DNA from 2 places in the Vogesella facilis genome. Region 2 is predicted to be linked to the other one. Evidence: riboswitches for the same ligand, from Rfam matches in the RefSeq annotation. Region 2 holds a riboswitch; the other holds the start of a gene.

Region 1 (7,680 bases), on a different contig from region 2:
GGTAGAGCTTTGCGGCCGCTTTGGACTGCTGCCGGTCCAGATACACGCCAGCCAGACCTTCCTGCACTTCTGCCTCGATCAGGCTACTAGGGGGAACCTGGCGGCTGTCCTGCAACAAGGCCTTGAATATGAGCTCCGCCTGGTCTGCTTGATGGCGTTCCATCATGGCGTTTGCCAGGTCGATTTGTGCACGCAATCTGCCTGCCGAGTCATCCGCGGGTAGTTGCTGCAGTGCCTGCCGGGCCTGTTGCATTGCTTGCAGGTAATAACCGTCCTGCAGCAATTGCTTGGTTTCCGTCGCGAGTGCAGGGAGCGCCAGTGGCAGGTACAGCAGCAGTCCGAAGAGTGCTTTTTTCATGGCATGACCTTGTCTTGTAGGGAGGCCATGGTGCCGCAAATTATGCCAATAGGGAACAGCGGTGGCTGACGGATCGCGGAATGTCGCGGTGTGGAGGCGGCTGTGTCTGTTTTGAAAAAAGGTTGGCCGCATCGCTGCGGCCAACCTTTATCGTTTCACGTGAAGCAGCGGTGACTTACACCTTGTCGTACAGCTTGCCGCCGCCCTGCACGAACTCGATAGCCTTCACTTCCATGCCCTTGTGCAGCGCGTCCTGCTCGCTGATGCCCTGCTTGGCGGCGAATTCGCGCACGTCCTGGGTGATCTTCATCGAGCAGAAGTGCGGGCCGCACATGGAGCAGAAGTGCGCCACCTTGGCGCTGTCTTTCGGCAGCGTCTCGTCGTGGAAGTCGCGCGCCTTGTCCGGATCGAGGCCCAGGTTGAACTGGTCTTCCCAGCGGAACTCGAAGCGCGCCTTGGACAGCGCGTTGTCGCGGATCTGCGCGCCGGGGTGACCCTTGGCCAGATCGGCGGCGTGCGCGGCCAGCTTGTAGGTGATGATGCCTTCTTTCACATCGTTCTTGTTCGGCAGGCCCAGGTGTTCCTTCTGCGTCACGTAGCACAGCATGGCGGTGCCGTACCAGCCGATCTGCGCAGCGCCGATGGCGGAGGTGATGTGGTCGTAGCCCGGCGCGATGTCGGTGGTGAGCGGCCCCAGGGTGTAGAACGGCGCTTCGTGGCACCACTCCAGCTCCTTGTCCATGTTCTCCTTGATCAGCTGCATCGGCACGTGGCCGGGGCCTTCGATCATCACCTGTACGTCGTGCTGCCAGGCGATCTGCGTCAGCTCGCCCAGCGTCTTCAGTTCGCCCAGCTGCGCGGCGTCGTTGGCGTCCCAGGCACTGCCCGGGCGCAGGCCGTCACCCAGGCTGAAGGCCACGTCGTAGGCCTTCATGATTTCGCAGATGTCCGCGAAGTGGGTGTACAGGAAGTTTTCCTGGTGATGCGCCAGACACCACTTGGCCATGATGGAGCCGCCGCGTGACACGATGCCGGTCATGCGGCCGGCGGTCAGCGGCACGTAGCGCAGCAGTACGCCGGCGTGGATGGTGAAGTAGTCCACGCCCTGCTCGGCCTGTTCGATCAGGGTGTCCTTGAAGATCTCCCAGGTCAGGTCTTCGGCCTTGCCGTTGACCTTCTCCAGCGCTTGATAGATGGGCACGGTGCCGATCGGTACCGGGCTGTTACGCAGGATCCACTCGCGGGTTTCGTGGATGTTCTTGCCGGTAGACAGGTCCATGATGGTGTCGGCGCCCCAGCGGATGCCCCAGGTCATCTTGTCCACTTCTTCGCTGATCGACGAGGTTACCGCGCTGTTGCCGATGTTGCCGTTGATTTTCACCAGGAAGTTGCGACCGATGATCATCGGCTCGGATTCCGGGTGGTTGATGTTGTTGGGGATGATGGCGCGGCCGGCGGCGATTTCCTGGCGCACGAATTCGGCGGTGATCTCTTCCGGCAGGTTGGCGCCGAAGCTGTGGCCGGCGTGCTGGCGCGTCATCAGCTCCAGCAGGCGGCTGTTGCCGGTGGCGTGCAGCGATTCGATATACGCCTTGCGGTTGAGGTTTTCGCGGATGGCGACGAATTCCATTTCCGGGGTGATGATGCCGCGGCGCGCGTAGTGCATCTGGGTAACGTTGGCACCGGCCTTGGCGCGGCGCGGCTTGCGCTGCAGGTCGAAGCGCAGGTCGGCCAGTTTCGGGTCCGCTTCGCGGGCGCGACCGTAGTCGCTGCTCAGGCCGGCCAGCAGCTCGGTGTCGTCACGCTCGGCGATCCACGCGGCGCGCAGCGGGGCAAGGCCGGAGCGGATGTCGATCTGTGCCTGCGGGTCGCTGTACGGGCCGCTGCAGTCGTAGACGTAGATCGGCGGGTTCTGCTCGCCGCCGAACTGGGTGGGGGTGTCGGCCTGGCTGATCTCGCGCATCGGCACGCGGATGTCCGGGCGGCTGCCCTCGACATAGATTTTGCGGGAATTGGGTAGCGGCTGGATGGCGGCGGAATCCACCACCATGGCTTGATTCGGTTTGCTTGGCGCGTTCATCGGGGGGCGTCTCCAGTGTGCGATGAAGCGGCGCAAGGAGCGGTCCGGATGCCCGGCTGCGGTTGGCCGCATGGCGGCGGCGGGAACGCGCGGCGCGATGCGGTGTCTGGCAGATTACGCTTCCCTACGCCGGTATTATCCGGGTCAGGTTCGAAGGGTGACTCTCACCCGCCAACCTGCCAGTGTCGTCCGCGCACAACGCTGTGGCATCCTTCACGGCAGGGGCAGGACCCCTAGCGATGCTGTGAAGGTAAGTTAATTGTGGGATAATCGCAAGTTAGGTTGCGCCCAGCTGCGCTGCCGGCCGGCTGTGAAAACCGCATGCAGTCAAGGTTGCGTGCCGTTTTCAGAGTCGTCCTTTTATTCAGTCTTGAATCCCCCGGAGTTTCCGATGAATTTCGAACAAGCCCGTTTCAACATGGTTGAGCAGCAGATCCGTCCGTGGGATGTGCTCGACACCTCCATTCTCGATTTGCTGTTCCACGTGAAACGCGAAGATTTCGTGCCGGAAGACAAGCGCACCCTGGCCTTCACCGACGTGCAGCTGCCGCTGGAAAACGGCTGCACCATGCTGGAGCCGAAGGTGGAAGCCCGTCTGCTGCAGGACCTGCAGGTGAAAGCCAGCGACAAGGTGCTGGAAGTGGGTACCGGCAGTGGCTACCTGACCGCGCTGCTGGCCGCCGTGAGCCAGCACGTGTACAGCGTGGACCTGGACGCCGAGCAATCGCAGCGCGCCGCGGCCAACCTCAAGACCGCCGGCATCCGCAACGTGACCCTGAGCGTGGGCAACGGCATCGACGGCCTGGCCTCGCAGGCGCCGTTCGACGTGATCTGCCTCGGCGGCTCGGTGCCGGTGGTGCCGGACGCGCTGAAGGCGCAGCTGGCCATCGGCGGCCGCCTGGCGGTGATCGTGGGCGATGCCCCGGTGATGATCGCCAAGATCATCACCCGCGTGTCGGAAACCGCCTACCAGGAAAGCGTGAGCTTCGACACCAATATTGCCCGCCTGCAGCAGCTGGACGCCATCGAGCCGTCCCGCTTCAGCTTCTGAACATGGTCGGCGAAATCACTGCCCGCGATCTGGCGGCCTGGCTGGCGGACGACAGTCGTGCCAAGCCGCTGCTGCTGGATGTGCGCGAGGACTGGGAATACGCGCTGTGCCACATCGTCGGCTCGCAGCAGATGGTGATGAACCTGGTGCCGCTGCGGCACAACGAGCTGCCGGATGACGTGCCTATCGTCACCATCTGCCATCACGGCGTGCGCAGCTTCCAGGTGGGCCTCTACCTGCAGAACGCCGGCTTCGAGCAGGTGCTGAGCCTGCGTGGCGGCGTGGATGCCTGGGCCAATGAGGTAGACCCGGCGATGGCACGTTATTAAGCCATCCTGCCAAGTCGAAAGCCGTTCCTGCCGGAGCGGCTTTTTTTGTTGTTGCCACTGTGTGGCAGAAATCGAGTGAGCATGAGTTACCTATCCCCCGCTATCGCATCCCTGCCCGCCGCCTGGCGCGATGTGCTGGCCGCGCCGGCATTGGCCGCACAGCTGCAGGCCATCGACGCCCGCCTGGCCGCCCGCGCCGCCGAAGGCGTGGCGATCTACCCGCCGCGCGAGTTGATCTTCAACGCGCTGCGCCAGGTGGCGCCGCAGGAGGTGCGGGTGGTGATTCTCGGCCAGGACCCGTACCACGGCGCCGGCGAGGCCATGGGGCTGAGTTTCTCGGTGCCGGCCGGGGTGAAGATTCCGCCCAGCCTGCGCAATATGTACAAGGAACTGGCCAGCGATCTGGGGCTGGCGCCGGCCGTCAGCGGCGACCTGTCGCACTGGGCGCGCCAGGGCGTGCTACTGCTCAACACCTCGCTGACGGTGGAGGCCGACGCTGCCGGCAGCCACGGCAAGCTCGGCTGGCAGCTGATTACCGACGCGCTGATCGACGCGGTGAATGCGAAAAACCCCGGCTGCGTGTTCCTGCTGTGGGGTAACTGGGCACAGGGCAAGGCCGAGCGTATCGATGCCGGCCGCCACGCGGTGCTGAAGGCGGCGCACCCGTCACCGCTGTCCGCCAGCCGTGGCTTCTTCGGCTGCCGCCACTTCTCGCAGGCCAATCAATGGTTGGCCGCCCGCGGTCGCGGCGAGATCGCCTGGGGTATCGCCGCAGCGCAGGGTAGCCTGCTGTAGCGCAGCTCGAAAAACCCTCGCTTTCGTTGCGCTACTGCGTTACGCACGCTTGTCCCTCCTGGCATCGCCGCTATATGCGGCGCCGGGATTTTTCACTCGCGCCTAGCTCCGGTGCGGCTTAATCCCGATTGGAACGCGAGATTTTTCACGGTGCGCTGTAGTCGTTTCACTACGCTGCGGCAGCGAGGTATGGTGGTGCTATGCCGGCTCAGCTCGGTTTCCCCCACCCTTAAGTGCCATGGTCTGCCGATGACTTTCTCCTTTACCGCCTGGCTGGTCAGCGCCGTGGCCATCCTGCTCACCGGGGTCGCCAAGGGCGGCTTTGGCGGCGTGTTCGGCGGCATCGCCGTGCCGCTGATGTCGTTGGTGATGCCGCCGGAGGCTGCCGCCGCGCTCACCCTGCCACTGCTGTGCCTGATGGACCTGTCCAGCGTGAAACTGTACTGGCGGCGCTGGGATGGCCGTGAATTGAAACTGATGCTGTCCGGCGCACTGCTGGGCATCGGCCTCGGTGCACTGGCCTTCGGCCTGCTGCCGGCCTGGTCGGTGAAGCTGGCGATCGGCCTGTTGGCGCTGCTGTTCGCCGCACAGCGGCTGTGGCTGCGCTTCTTCCCGGCCACGCCGCGGCCGCTGGGGCCGTTGGCCGGGCGCCTCGCCGGGCTGTTTGGCGGCCTCACCAGCACGCTGGCGCACGCCGGCGGCCCGCCGGTGCTGGTGTACCTGTTCAGCCGGCCGCTGCCCAAGGAACGCTTCGTTGCCACGCTGGCGGTGTTCTTCACCGTGGTGAACCTGCTGAAGCTGCTGCCCTATCTGGCGCTGCAGCTGTTTACGCCGACGGTGCTGTGGCAGTGCCTGCTGCTGGCACCGCTGGTGCCGCTGGGCGTGTGGCTGGGCGTGCACCTGCAGCGCCGCCTGCCGGAGCAGGCGTTCTTCAGCAGCGCGGTGGCGCTGCTGGCACTGTCCGGCGCGCAGCTGGTGTATTCGGCGCTGGCTTGAGTTAACCCCCCGAACGGCATCGTGCCGCTGGCGCATGGTGTAAAGTGCTGCCCAAGGCGGGCGACACCGCCATTGTCTACAGGGGGAAACGTGGCCATCACGCTGAAGAACGTGCGCTATTTCGTGGCGGTAGCCGAGGCGGAGTCGATCTCCGGCGCGGTGCAGGATCTCAACGTGTCGCAGTCGGTGGTCACCGAGGCGATCCGTGCGCTGGAGGCCGACCTTGGCGCCACGCTGTTCCAGCGCCACGCGCGCGGCATGATCCTCACCCACGCCGGCTACCAGTTCCTGCGCCATGCACACCAGATCCTGGCCTCGGTGCGCAATGCGCGCGAGGCGATGCGCGCGCGGCCGGACAGCGTGACCGGCCAGCTGAATATCGGCGTCACCAGCCTGGTGTGCGGCTACTTCCTGCCTTATCTGCTGGACCGCTTCCGCAACACCTTTCCGCTGGTGAACATCCGCGTGGTGGAAGACCAGCGCGAGTACATCGAGCACTTGCTGGTGAACGGCGAGCTGGATGTGGGAGTGCTGATCGTCTCCAACCTGGAAAACCGCCAGGCGCTGGAGGCGGAAACGCTGCTGGAATCCGCCTACCGGCTGTGGCTGCCGGTGAACCACCCCTTGCTGGAGCTGGGCACGGTGGCGGTGGCGGAGATGGCGCAGCAGCCGCTGGTCACCCTGAAGCTGGACGAGCTGGAGGACGTGGCCACCGCCTTGTGGCGCAGCCAGGGCCTGCGGCCAACGATGGCGGTGCGCACCAGCTCGGTGGAGGGCCTGCGCAGCCTGGTGGCCACCGGCGCCGGCCTGGCGGTGATGCCGGACCTGCTGTACCGGCCATGGTCGCTGGATGGCGACCGGCTGGAAGTGCGCCAGCTGCTGGAGAAGACACCGTCGCTGCAGGTGGGGCTGGCCTGGCGCCGTGGCGCCAAAGTGGCGGAAACGGCACAGAACTTCCTCACCGTGGCGCGCGAATATACCCGCAGCCACGCCTGAACGCGGCATCGTTGTTTCTGTTTTCCCTATATCTCTCGATTGATTATCGAAATTACCGATTGCTGGCCGCGCCACCGCGCCGCTGGGCGCCGTGCCACGCAAGAATTGGCGCTGCGCTGCACAAAAGCAGCGGAAAATGCCAATGCTGGCGACGAGCATCCGGTTTTCCCGATAGGTCGTATTGGGCAAGTTGCCTTGGTAGTGCCAAAACCCGGTTCCTAGAATGCAGCACACCATTCGAGACGCAATCAATGCGCCGATCTGCAAAGGAGAACTGTGATGAAGCATCGCCTGCATGCCCTGGCCTGCGCCGCCGTTTGTAGCAGCATGGTCGCCGCCCCGCTGATGGCCGCGCCGCCGACCGCGCTGGGTAAGCCGGAAGGCAAACTCAACATCATCGCGTGGCCGGGTTATATCGAGCGCGGCGAAACCGACAAGAACTACGACTGGGTGACCCAGTTCGAGAAGAGCAGCGGCTGCCAGGTGAGCGTGAAGACCGCCGCCACCTCGGACGAGATGGTGTCGCTGATGAACTCGCCCAACTACGACCTGGTCACCGCCTCCGGCGACGCCTCGCTGCGGCTGATCTATGGCAAGAAGGTGCAGGAGATCAACCCGGCGCTGATTCCCAGCTGGAACACGCTGGACCCGCGGGTGAAAAACGGCAGCTGGTACACCGTGGGCGGCAAGGTGTACGGCACGCCGTACCAGTGGGGCGCCAACTTCCTGATGTACAACACCAAGGTGTTCCCGACCGCGCCCAGCAGCTGGTCGGCGGTGTTCGAGCCGGGCAAGCTGCCCAACGGCCAGCCCAACAAGGGCAAGGTGCAGGCCTACGACGGCGCCATCTACATGGCCGATGCCGCGCTGTACCTGATGAGCAAGAACCCCAAGCTGGGCATCAAGGACCCGTACGAGCTGAACGAGGCGCAGTACGCCGAGGTGCTGAAGCTGCTGCGCCAGCAGAAGCAGCTCACCCACCGCTACTGGCATGACGTCACCGTGCAGATGAACGACTTCAAGAAAGAAGGCGTCGCCGCCTCCAGCGCCTGGGGCTACACCATCAACAGCCTGC
Region 2 (7,680 bases):
CGACTTGCTGCCCAGCAGATTGGCCTGCTGCTGCGATTCCCGCACCTGCTGGCTGACCTGCTGGATGGTGTCCAGCGTGCCAGCGATGATCTGCTCGCCCTCGCCCGCCAGCGTGCCGGCGCCGTCGGCATCGCGCGCCACGTCCTGGGTGGTGTCGCTGACCGCGGCAATGCTCACCGACAGCTGTTCTACCGAGGCCGACATCGCCGCCGCGGAACGGGTCTGCTCTTCGGCAGATACCGCCACCTGCTCGGAGGATGCGGCCAACTCGGTGGCATTCACCGACAGCCGGGCGCTCACCTGCTCCAGGTTCTGTACCAGCCGGCACAAGGCAGCCTGCATCGCCGCCATCGACGCCACCACGCTGCTGTCGTCGCCGGCGCGCACCGGCAGCGGCTGTCCCAGATCGCCGGCGGCGATGCGCTGCGCCAGTTGCACCACCGCGGCCGGCTCGCCGCCCAGCTGGCGCAGCAGCTGGCGGATGATATGCCAGCCCATGCCGGCGCCCAGCAGCAGGCCCAGCGCCATCAGCAGCAGCGACAGCCGCGCGCTTTGCTGCGCCGCCGCCTCGGCGGTGGCGTATTGCTCGGCCGCCACCCGCAACTGCAGTGCGATCAGCGCGGCGATGCGGCCGGATACCGGGTCCAGCGCCGGGTACAGCCGCTGATCATTGAATTGCTGCAGGCCGGCGCGGTCGTCCGCCTGCGCCAGCTGCTGCAGCTGGCCGACGCCGGCATTGGCCAGCTGCATCGCCTGCTCGGTCTCGGCTACCAGTTTTTGTTCTTCGGCGGTCAGCAAGGTGCTGCGGTAGGCCTGCCATTGCTGCTCTATGCTGTGGCGGGCGCTGCCCAGGTTCTGCAGGAAGCTGTCGCGGCTGATGGCGCCGGCACGCAGCTTGTGCGCGGCATCGACGATGCTGACGGCGTAGCCGTCCGCCACCTGCTTCAGCTGCTGCAGCGGCACCACGCGGTCGTAATAGGTGCTGGAATAATCGGCGAGAATCTTGTTTTGCACATACATGCCAAAGCCGCCGAGGGTGGCGGCAATCAGCAACAGCAGTGCCAGTAACAGGCCAAGACGCTGGCCGATGGTAAGTGGGCGGATCATGTGGGGTGCTCCGGGTGTGGTGGAATTAAATAATGAAAACTGCATTAAATTTCACTAATTAATTAACCACGCCACTACACATGTCAATGCAATAAATATCACAAACTAATTACGCCTGGCCGCGGCGTTTACCCTGCCAGTATCGCTCTGGACAATACTATGCCGCCCCTTGCTACCAAGCTTTCCATACCATGGTCGTTAAGCCGCCCGCGGGGCAGAAAATAGCAAAAATCACTGCCACAGCGCTGTCACATCACCAATTGGCGGCAACAATTCACCCCCAAAAAAATGCAATAAAAAACAACACAGCCCGCTTTTAGCGGGCTGTTTGTAATAAATATTATGGCGTTCAGGCGTAGTTTTGCGGGAACAGCGCGCGCTCCACCGATTCGATCAGGATGTGGATCACCTTGATGTGCAGCTCCTGCACGCGGTCGGCGTACTGGCCGCCCGGGGTGCACACGTCGATGTCGGCCAGCTGGCCGATCACCGAACCGGGGCGGCCGGTCAGCGCCACCACCACCACGCCCATCTCCTTGGCTGCCTTCACCGCCGCCAGCACGTTCTTGCTGCTGCCACTGGTGCTGATCGCCAGCAGCACGTCGCCGGCGCCGGCGTGCGCTTCCAGATAGCGCGAGAAGATCGCCTCGTAGCCGTAGTCGTTGCCGACGCAGCTGATATGGCTCGGGTCGCTGATGCTGGATGCCGGCAGCGCGCGGCGGTCGTTGCGGTAGCGGCCGGACAGCTCCTCGGCAAAGTGCATCGCATCGCACATCGAGCCACCGTTACCGCAGCTGAACACCCGCTTGCCGTGCTGGTACGCCGTCACCAGCGCATCGCCGGCGGCGTCGATGGCGGCCAGTGCTTGCGGGTTGGACAGCAGGGCATCCAGCGCACTGCGCGCTTCGCTCAGGGTGGCAACGATATGCGGTTTCATGATGTCAGCCTTGTTGGTCTTGATGGGCGGGCATTGTACCCGCCTCAAGCGGCCAGCGCAGTAGCTCTTCCGGCCGAAGCCCGACCTCTAGATGGGCACCGGGCCGCGGCGGCGGGCCGCCGGCCAGCTCGCGGGCGCTGAGCAGCAGCTGCCACGGCGCGTCGTCGCCGGCCACCGTCACCTGCCAGCCATCGGCCTGCGGCGCCACCGCCAGAATGGCGCGCTGCGGCTGGGCGGCGCCCAGCACGAAGGCCTGCGGCGGGATGGCGTAGTGCGCGAACACATTGTGAAAACCGACGAAGCGCGCCACCCAGCTGCTGGCCGGCCGCGCCAGAATCTCGGCCGGCGTGCCCAGCTGCACGATGCGGCCGTGCTGCAGAATGGCCACCCGCTGCGCCAGGGTAAACGCCTCGTGGCGGTCGTGCGTCACCAGCAGCGCCGGCACCTGCAGGCCGGCCAGATGCTGCGCCACGTCGGCCAGCAGCTGCTGCTTGAGGTCGGTATCCAGGCTGGAGAACGGCTCGTCCAGCAGCAGCAGTTGCGGCCGGCACACCAGCGCGCGCGCCAGCGCCACCCGCTGCCGCTCGCCGCCGGACAGGGTGTGGCAGGCGGCTGCACCGCGCCCGGCCAGCCCCACCGCCGCCAGCATCGCCTCGGCCTGCAGCCGCGCGGCGCGGCGCGGGGTGCCGCGCTCGATCAGGCCGAAGGCCACGTTGGCCGCGGCGTCCAGGTGCGGAAACAGCGCATGGTCCTGAAACATCATCGCCAGCTGGCGCTGCTCCGGCGGCAAGGCCAGCAAATCGCGGCCATTCAGCTGCACGCGGCCGCCGTCCGGCCGCTGCAGCCCGGCCAGCACCGCCAGCAGGCTGGATTTGCCGGCGCCGGACGGCCCCAGCAGCGCCAGCGTCTCGCCGGCCGTCACCTGCAGCGATACCGCATCCAGCACACGGCGGTGGCGAAAGGCCAGGTTCAGCCCGTCAATCTGCAGCACGATTCTTCTCCGGCCATTCGATGATCAAAAACGCCAGCAGCGCGAACAGCAACAGCAGGCAGGTAAGCAGCAGCGCCTGCTGCAGGTTGGCCGCACCGGGGCGCCCCAGCCGCTGATAGATCAGCGTGGTCAGCGTGGTCCACTCCGGCCGCGACAGAAACAGCGTCACCGCGAACTCGCCCACCGCGGTGGCGGCGGCAAACGCCAGGCCGCGGCGCAGCGCCGGGCGGATCAGCGGCAGGCTGACGCGGTAGAAGGCGCGCCAGCGGGTGGCACCCAACGTGCGCGCCGCCGCCGGCAAGCTGGGCGACAGGCTGGCCAGCGCGCCGGCCACCGCCTTGGCCACGAACGGGTACGCCAGCAAGGCATAGGCCGCCACCAGCAGCCACAGGCTGGCGCCGTACTGCGGGTACAACAGCAGCAGGCCGAAGGCCAGCAGCACCGGCGACACCATGAACGGCAAGAAGCCCAGCGCGCGCAGCCACCACCAGCGCGCGGCGGCGACGCCGTGCGCCAGCCCCAGCGCCAGCGCCAGCAGCACCGCCGCAGCAGAAAAGCGCAGCGTGTTGCCGATGGCGGCCAGCACTTCGCCATCCCACAGCGCCAGCCAGTTGGCCGCATCGGCCTGCAGCGCGCGCAGCACGATCGCCAGCAGGGGGGCGGCGGCGAACAGCGCCAGCAGCAGCAGGCTGGCGGCCAGTTGCAGCCATTGCGGCCAACCTTGCGGCCGCTGGCACAGCGTGGGGCCGGGGCGGCTGTCCTTCACCAGCCGGCGCTCAATCCAGGCATAGCCGCCGGCCGCCAGCGCGCCCACCGCCAGCGCCAGCAGCGCCAGCGCGCCGGCGTCGGCCAGGTTCAGCTCGTAGGCCACCAGCGAGTAGATTTCCACTTCCACCGTGGCATAGCGCTGGCCGCCCAGCAGCAGCGCCAGGCCGAAACCGGCGAAGCAGTACAGGAAGATCAGGCATAGCGCGGAGGCCAGCCACGGCCGCAGCACCGGCCATTCCACCCGCCAAAAGGTGCGCCACGGCGTGGCGCCCAGCGTGCGCGCCACCAGCAGGCGGCTGGCCGGCACCTGGCTCAGGCCATCCACCCCGGCGCGCACCAGCAGCGGCAGGTTGTAGAACAGGTTGCCGTACAGCAGCAACCACGGCGTGTCCTGCAGATTGATGCCGGCCACGCCGTGCGGGCCGAACAGCGCCAGTACGCCGAGGCCGGCCACCAGCGTCGGCATCACGAATGGCAACAGCAGCAAGCGCAGCAGCAGACGGCGGCCGGGAAAGTCGTAACGCGCCAGCGCCCAGGCCAGCGGCAGGCCGATCAGCAGGCACAGCAGGCAACTGATTAATGCCTGCAACAGCGACCACAGCAGCCGCCATTGCAGGTAGTCGTCGTGCAGCAGCGCCGGGCTGAACGCCAGCCCACCCTGCCACAGCAGCCGCGTCAGCGGCGCCGCCACCATGGCGGCGAGGAACAGCAGCGGCAGCAAGGCCAGGCCGCCGCGCAGCGGCCAGCTCATGCGCCGTGCTCCAGCAGCAGCACCAGCTCGTCGCCGTCCTGCGCGTCGTGCCAGCGGCCAACCTCGGCAAAGCCGAAACGCCGTGCCAATGCCAGCGACGGTGCGTTATGCGGCGCAATCGACAGCACGAAGCGCTGCTGGCCGTGCTCGTGCCGCGCCCAGTGCAGCATGGCGGCCAGCGCCTCGGCGGCGTAGCCCTGGCGGCGGTACGCGGCGTACACGGTGTAGCCCAGTTCCACCGCGCCCGGCGCCAGCTCATGCAGATACGCCGGTGCCGGCGGGCTGTGAAAGCCGATGTGGCCGAGCATGCGGCCGCTGTGGCGGCACAACATGGCGCGCAGCGACCACGGCGCGTAGCCGCTGTCGGCCAGCATGTCCGCCAGCCGCAGCGCCATCAGCGCCTGCTCGCCCAGCCAGTCGGCCGGCAACGCGGCGCCCAGCCGGGCGCCGGCCTCGGCGTGGCGGCCGTTGCTGCCCAGGCGCAGGGTGTCGGCATCCAGATGCCGCAGGATCAGCCGCGGGCTGTGGATGTCGGCGCAGGCACTACGCGCGGGCGCAAGGTTGGCCGCAGACATGGCGTCGGGCTCAGTTACCGGATTTCAGTACCACGCGGGTCCAACGGCTGACCCAGCCGGCGGTCTTGTGCTGCATGGCGGCCAGCTTGGGATTGCTGGCGGCCTGCGGCTGCTGCGCATGCTTGAACACCGGGTCCAGGCTGACGCCGGCCACCGCCGGGTACATCCACATCTCGGTCGGCAGCGCCTGCTGCGCCGCGTTGCCACGCAGGAAATCGACAAACGCCTGCGCCGCCTGCGGCTCCTTGCCGCCTTTTACCTTGGCCACGCCTTCGATCTGCTGGAACACGCCACCCGCCAGCAGCAGGTTGGCGGTCGGCGCTTCGCTGAGTTTTTCCTTGCTGTAGAACACCTCGGCCGCCGGGCTGGTGGCATAGCTCACCACGATGGGACGCGCGCCGCCGTTGCGGCTGAAATCGGTGTAATAGGCTTCGCTCCAGCCCTTGGCCACTTTCACGCCGTTGTCACGCAGCTTGGCCCACCACTGGAAGGCGCCCGCCTCGCCCTTGCCGGCGATGGTGGCCAGCAGGAAGGCCAGCCCCGGGCTGGAAGTGGCCGGGTTTTCCACCACCAGCAGGTCCTTGTAGGCCGGCTTGGCCAGATCGTCCAGGCTGGCCGGCAGCGCCAGCTTCTGCTTGGCGAACCAGGCCTTGTCGATGTTGAGGTTCACGTAGCCGTAGTCCACCGCCACCGCACCCGGCAGGCTGATGCCGGCCACGCTGCGGCCAACCTTGCTGCTGGTCGGCTCCAGCACGCCGGCGGCGTTGGCCTTGCCGATCAGGGTGTTGTCGATGCCGTACACCACGTCGGCGATCGGGTTGGCGCGGGTGAGGATCAGCTTGTTGAGCATCTCGCCGGCATCGCCGGCCTTGATGATGGACAGCTTGACGCCGGCCTGTTTCTCGAACTCGGCCAGCTTGTCCTTGGGCAGGCTGAAGGAGCTGTGCGTCAGCACGCGCAGCTCGCCGGCCAGGGTGGAGAGGGAAGCGCCGGCCAACGCCAGCAGCAGTACGGTTTTCTTGAACATGGCAGACATCCTCTTTTGGCAACGGCACCCAAAAGAAGAAGCGGGACGCGGCCGGGCCGCGCATCACGCTCCCTCCGCTGGTATGACCCAGATCAGGTTCTGGGGTATGTCTCAGCCCGCCGCCTGGCAGGCACCCCCGGTGATCGAGCCGCGAGTATAGCGTTTGCGCCGCGATGCTCAAAGTTGGCCGCACGCGCCGCGGCAGCCGGTTTTGCCTTTGCCGCCGTCATGGGCTATCACATGAAGCAGCCATAGCCAAACGCAAACAATCAATTAATAACAATCAATTTAACAAATCTATAAGCCAATACCATACTGCAGTCATCACCCAGCGAGGACTCGCCATGAAACGCTTTCTGCCTAGCCGCGTCATGCTCGATGACATCTGGGCCAATCTGGTGTGGCTGCAATAGCGCCACTCGCCCTGCCCGCACGGCACACCACCCTACCCCATACCACGCCGGCAGCCCGCAGCGGGCCTGCCAGGCGCCAACAAGCCAGGAGATAACCATGTCCACAGAAGCCAAATGCCCGTTTGCCGGCAGCGCCGCCCCGCAGAGCGTGGCCGGCAGCCAGTCCAATGCCGACTGGTGGCCCAATCAACTCAAGCTCGGCATCCTGCACCAGCACGGCGCCGAGTCCGACCCGATGGGCGCGGCGTTCGATTACGCCGCCGAATTCAAGACCCTGGACCTGGACGCCGTGGTGCAGGATCTGCACGCACTGATGACCGATTCGCAAGACTGGTGGCCGGCCGACTGGGGCCACTACGGCGGCCTGATGATACGCATGGCCTGGCACGCCGCCGGCACCTACCGCATCGCCGACGGCCGCGGCGGCGCCGGCACCGGCAACCAGCGCTTCGCCCCGCTGAACAGCTGGCCGGACAATGGCAACCTGGACAAGGCGCGCCGCCTGCTGTGGCCGATCAAGCAGAAATACGGCCGTAAACTGTCGTGGGCCGACCTGTTCATCCTGGCCGGCAACGTGGCGCTGGAATCGATGGGCTTCAAGACCTTCGGCTTCGGCGGCGGCCGCCCCGACATCTGGGCGCCGGAAGAAGACATCTACTGGGGCATGGAAAAAACCTGGCTCGCCACCAGCGACCAGCCGAACAGCCGCTACTCCGGCGACCGCCAGCTGGACAACCCGCTGGCCGCGGTGCAGATGGGGCTGATCTACGTGAACCCGGAGGGCCCGGACGGCAACCCGGACCCGCTGGCCTCCGGCCGCGACGTGCGCGAAACCTTTGCCCGCATGGCGATGAACGATGAGGAAACCGTGGCACTGGTGGCCGGCGGCCACACCTTCGGCAAGGCGCACGGCGCCGGCGATCCGACCCTGGTCGGCCCGGAACCGGAAGGCGCGCCGATCGCGGAAATGGGCCTCGGCTGGATCAACAAGTTCGGCAGCGGCAAGGGCGGCGACACCACCACCAGCGGCATCGAAGGCGCGTGGAAACCCAACCCCACCACCTGGGATAACGGCTACTTCGACACCCTGTTCGGCTACGAATGGCAGCTG

The links. A riboswitch is a leader RNA that binds a small molecule or an ion and turns the genes downstream of it on or off. The one in region 2 is predicted to bind thiamine pyrophosphate.
Region 1: it holds a riboswitch for thiamine pyrophosphate, as region 2 does, so the genes downstream of both, thiC (phosphomethylpyrimidine synthase ThiC) here and ACFOLG_RS12110 (thiamine ABC transporter substrate-binding protein) in region 2, are expected to answer to the same signal.

What each region holds. Positions count from the first base shown of each region.
Region 1 covers NZ_JBHRXN010000010.1:80,136-87,815, forward strand. The annotation lists gene ACFOLG_RS04490 (tetratricopeptide repeat protein) at 1-358, opposite strand, end outside; gene thiC (phosphomethylpyrimidine synthase ThiC) at 534-2,438, opposite strand; TPP riboswitch at 2,543-2,683, opposite strand; gene ACFOLG_RS04500 (protein-L-isoaspartate O-methyltransferase family protein) at 2,830-3,489, shown strand; gene ACFOLG_RS04505 (rhodanese-like domain-containing protein) at 3,492-3,818, shown strand; gene ung (uracil-DNA glycosylase) at 3,900-4,613, shown strand; gene ACFOLG_RS04515 (sulfite exporter TauE/SafE family protein) at 4,863-5,609, shown strand; gene ACFOLG_RS04520 (LysR family transcriptional regulator) at 5,700-6,605, shown strand; gene ACFOLG_RS04525 (ABC transporter substrate-binding protein) at 6,885-7,680, shown strand, end outside.
Region 2 covers NZ_JBHRXN010000031.1:187,209-194,888, reverse strand. The annotation lists gene ACFOLG_RS12135 (methyl-accepting chemotaxis protein) at 1-1,107, opposite strand, end outside; gene ACFOLG_RS12130 (D-sedoheptulose-7-phosphate isomerase) at 1,457-2,044, opposite strand; gene ACFOLG_RS12125 (ABC transporter ATP-binding protein) at 2,049-3,035, opposite strand; gene ACFOLG_RS12120 (ABC transporter permease) at 3,022-4,554, opposite strand; gene ACFOLG_RS12115 (GNAT family N-acetyltransferase) at 4,551-5,129, opposite strand; gene ACFOLG_RS12110 (thiamine ABC transporter substrate-binding protein) at 5,140-6,156, opposite strand; TPP riboswitch at 6,208-6,304, opposite strand; gene katG (catalase/peroxidase HPI) at 6,667-7,680, shown strand, end outside.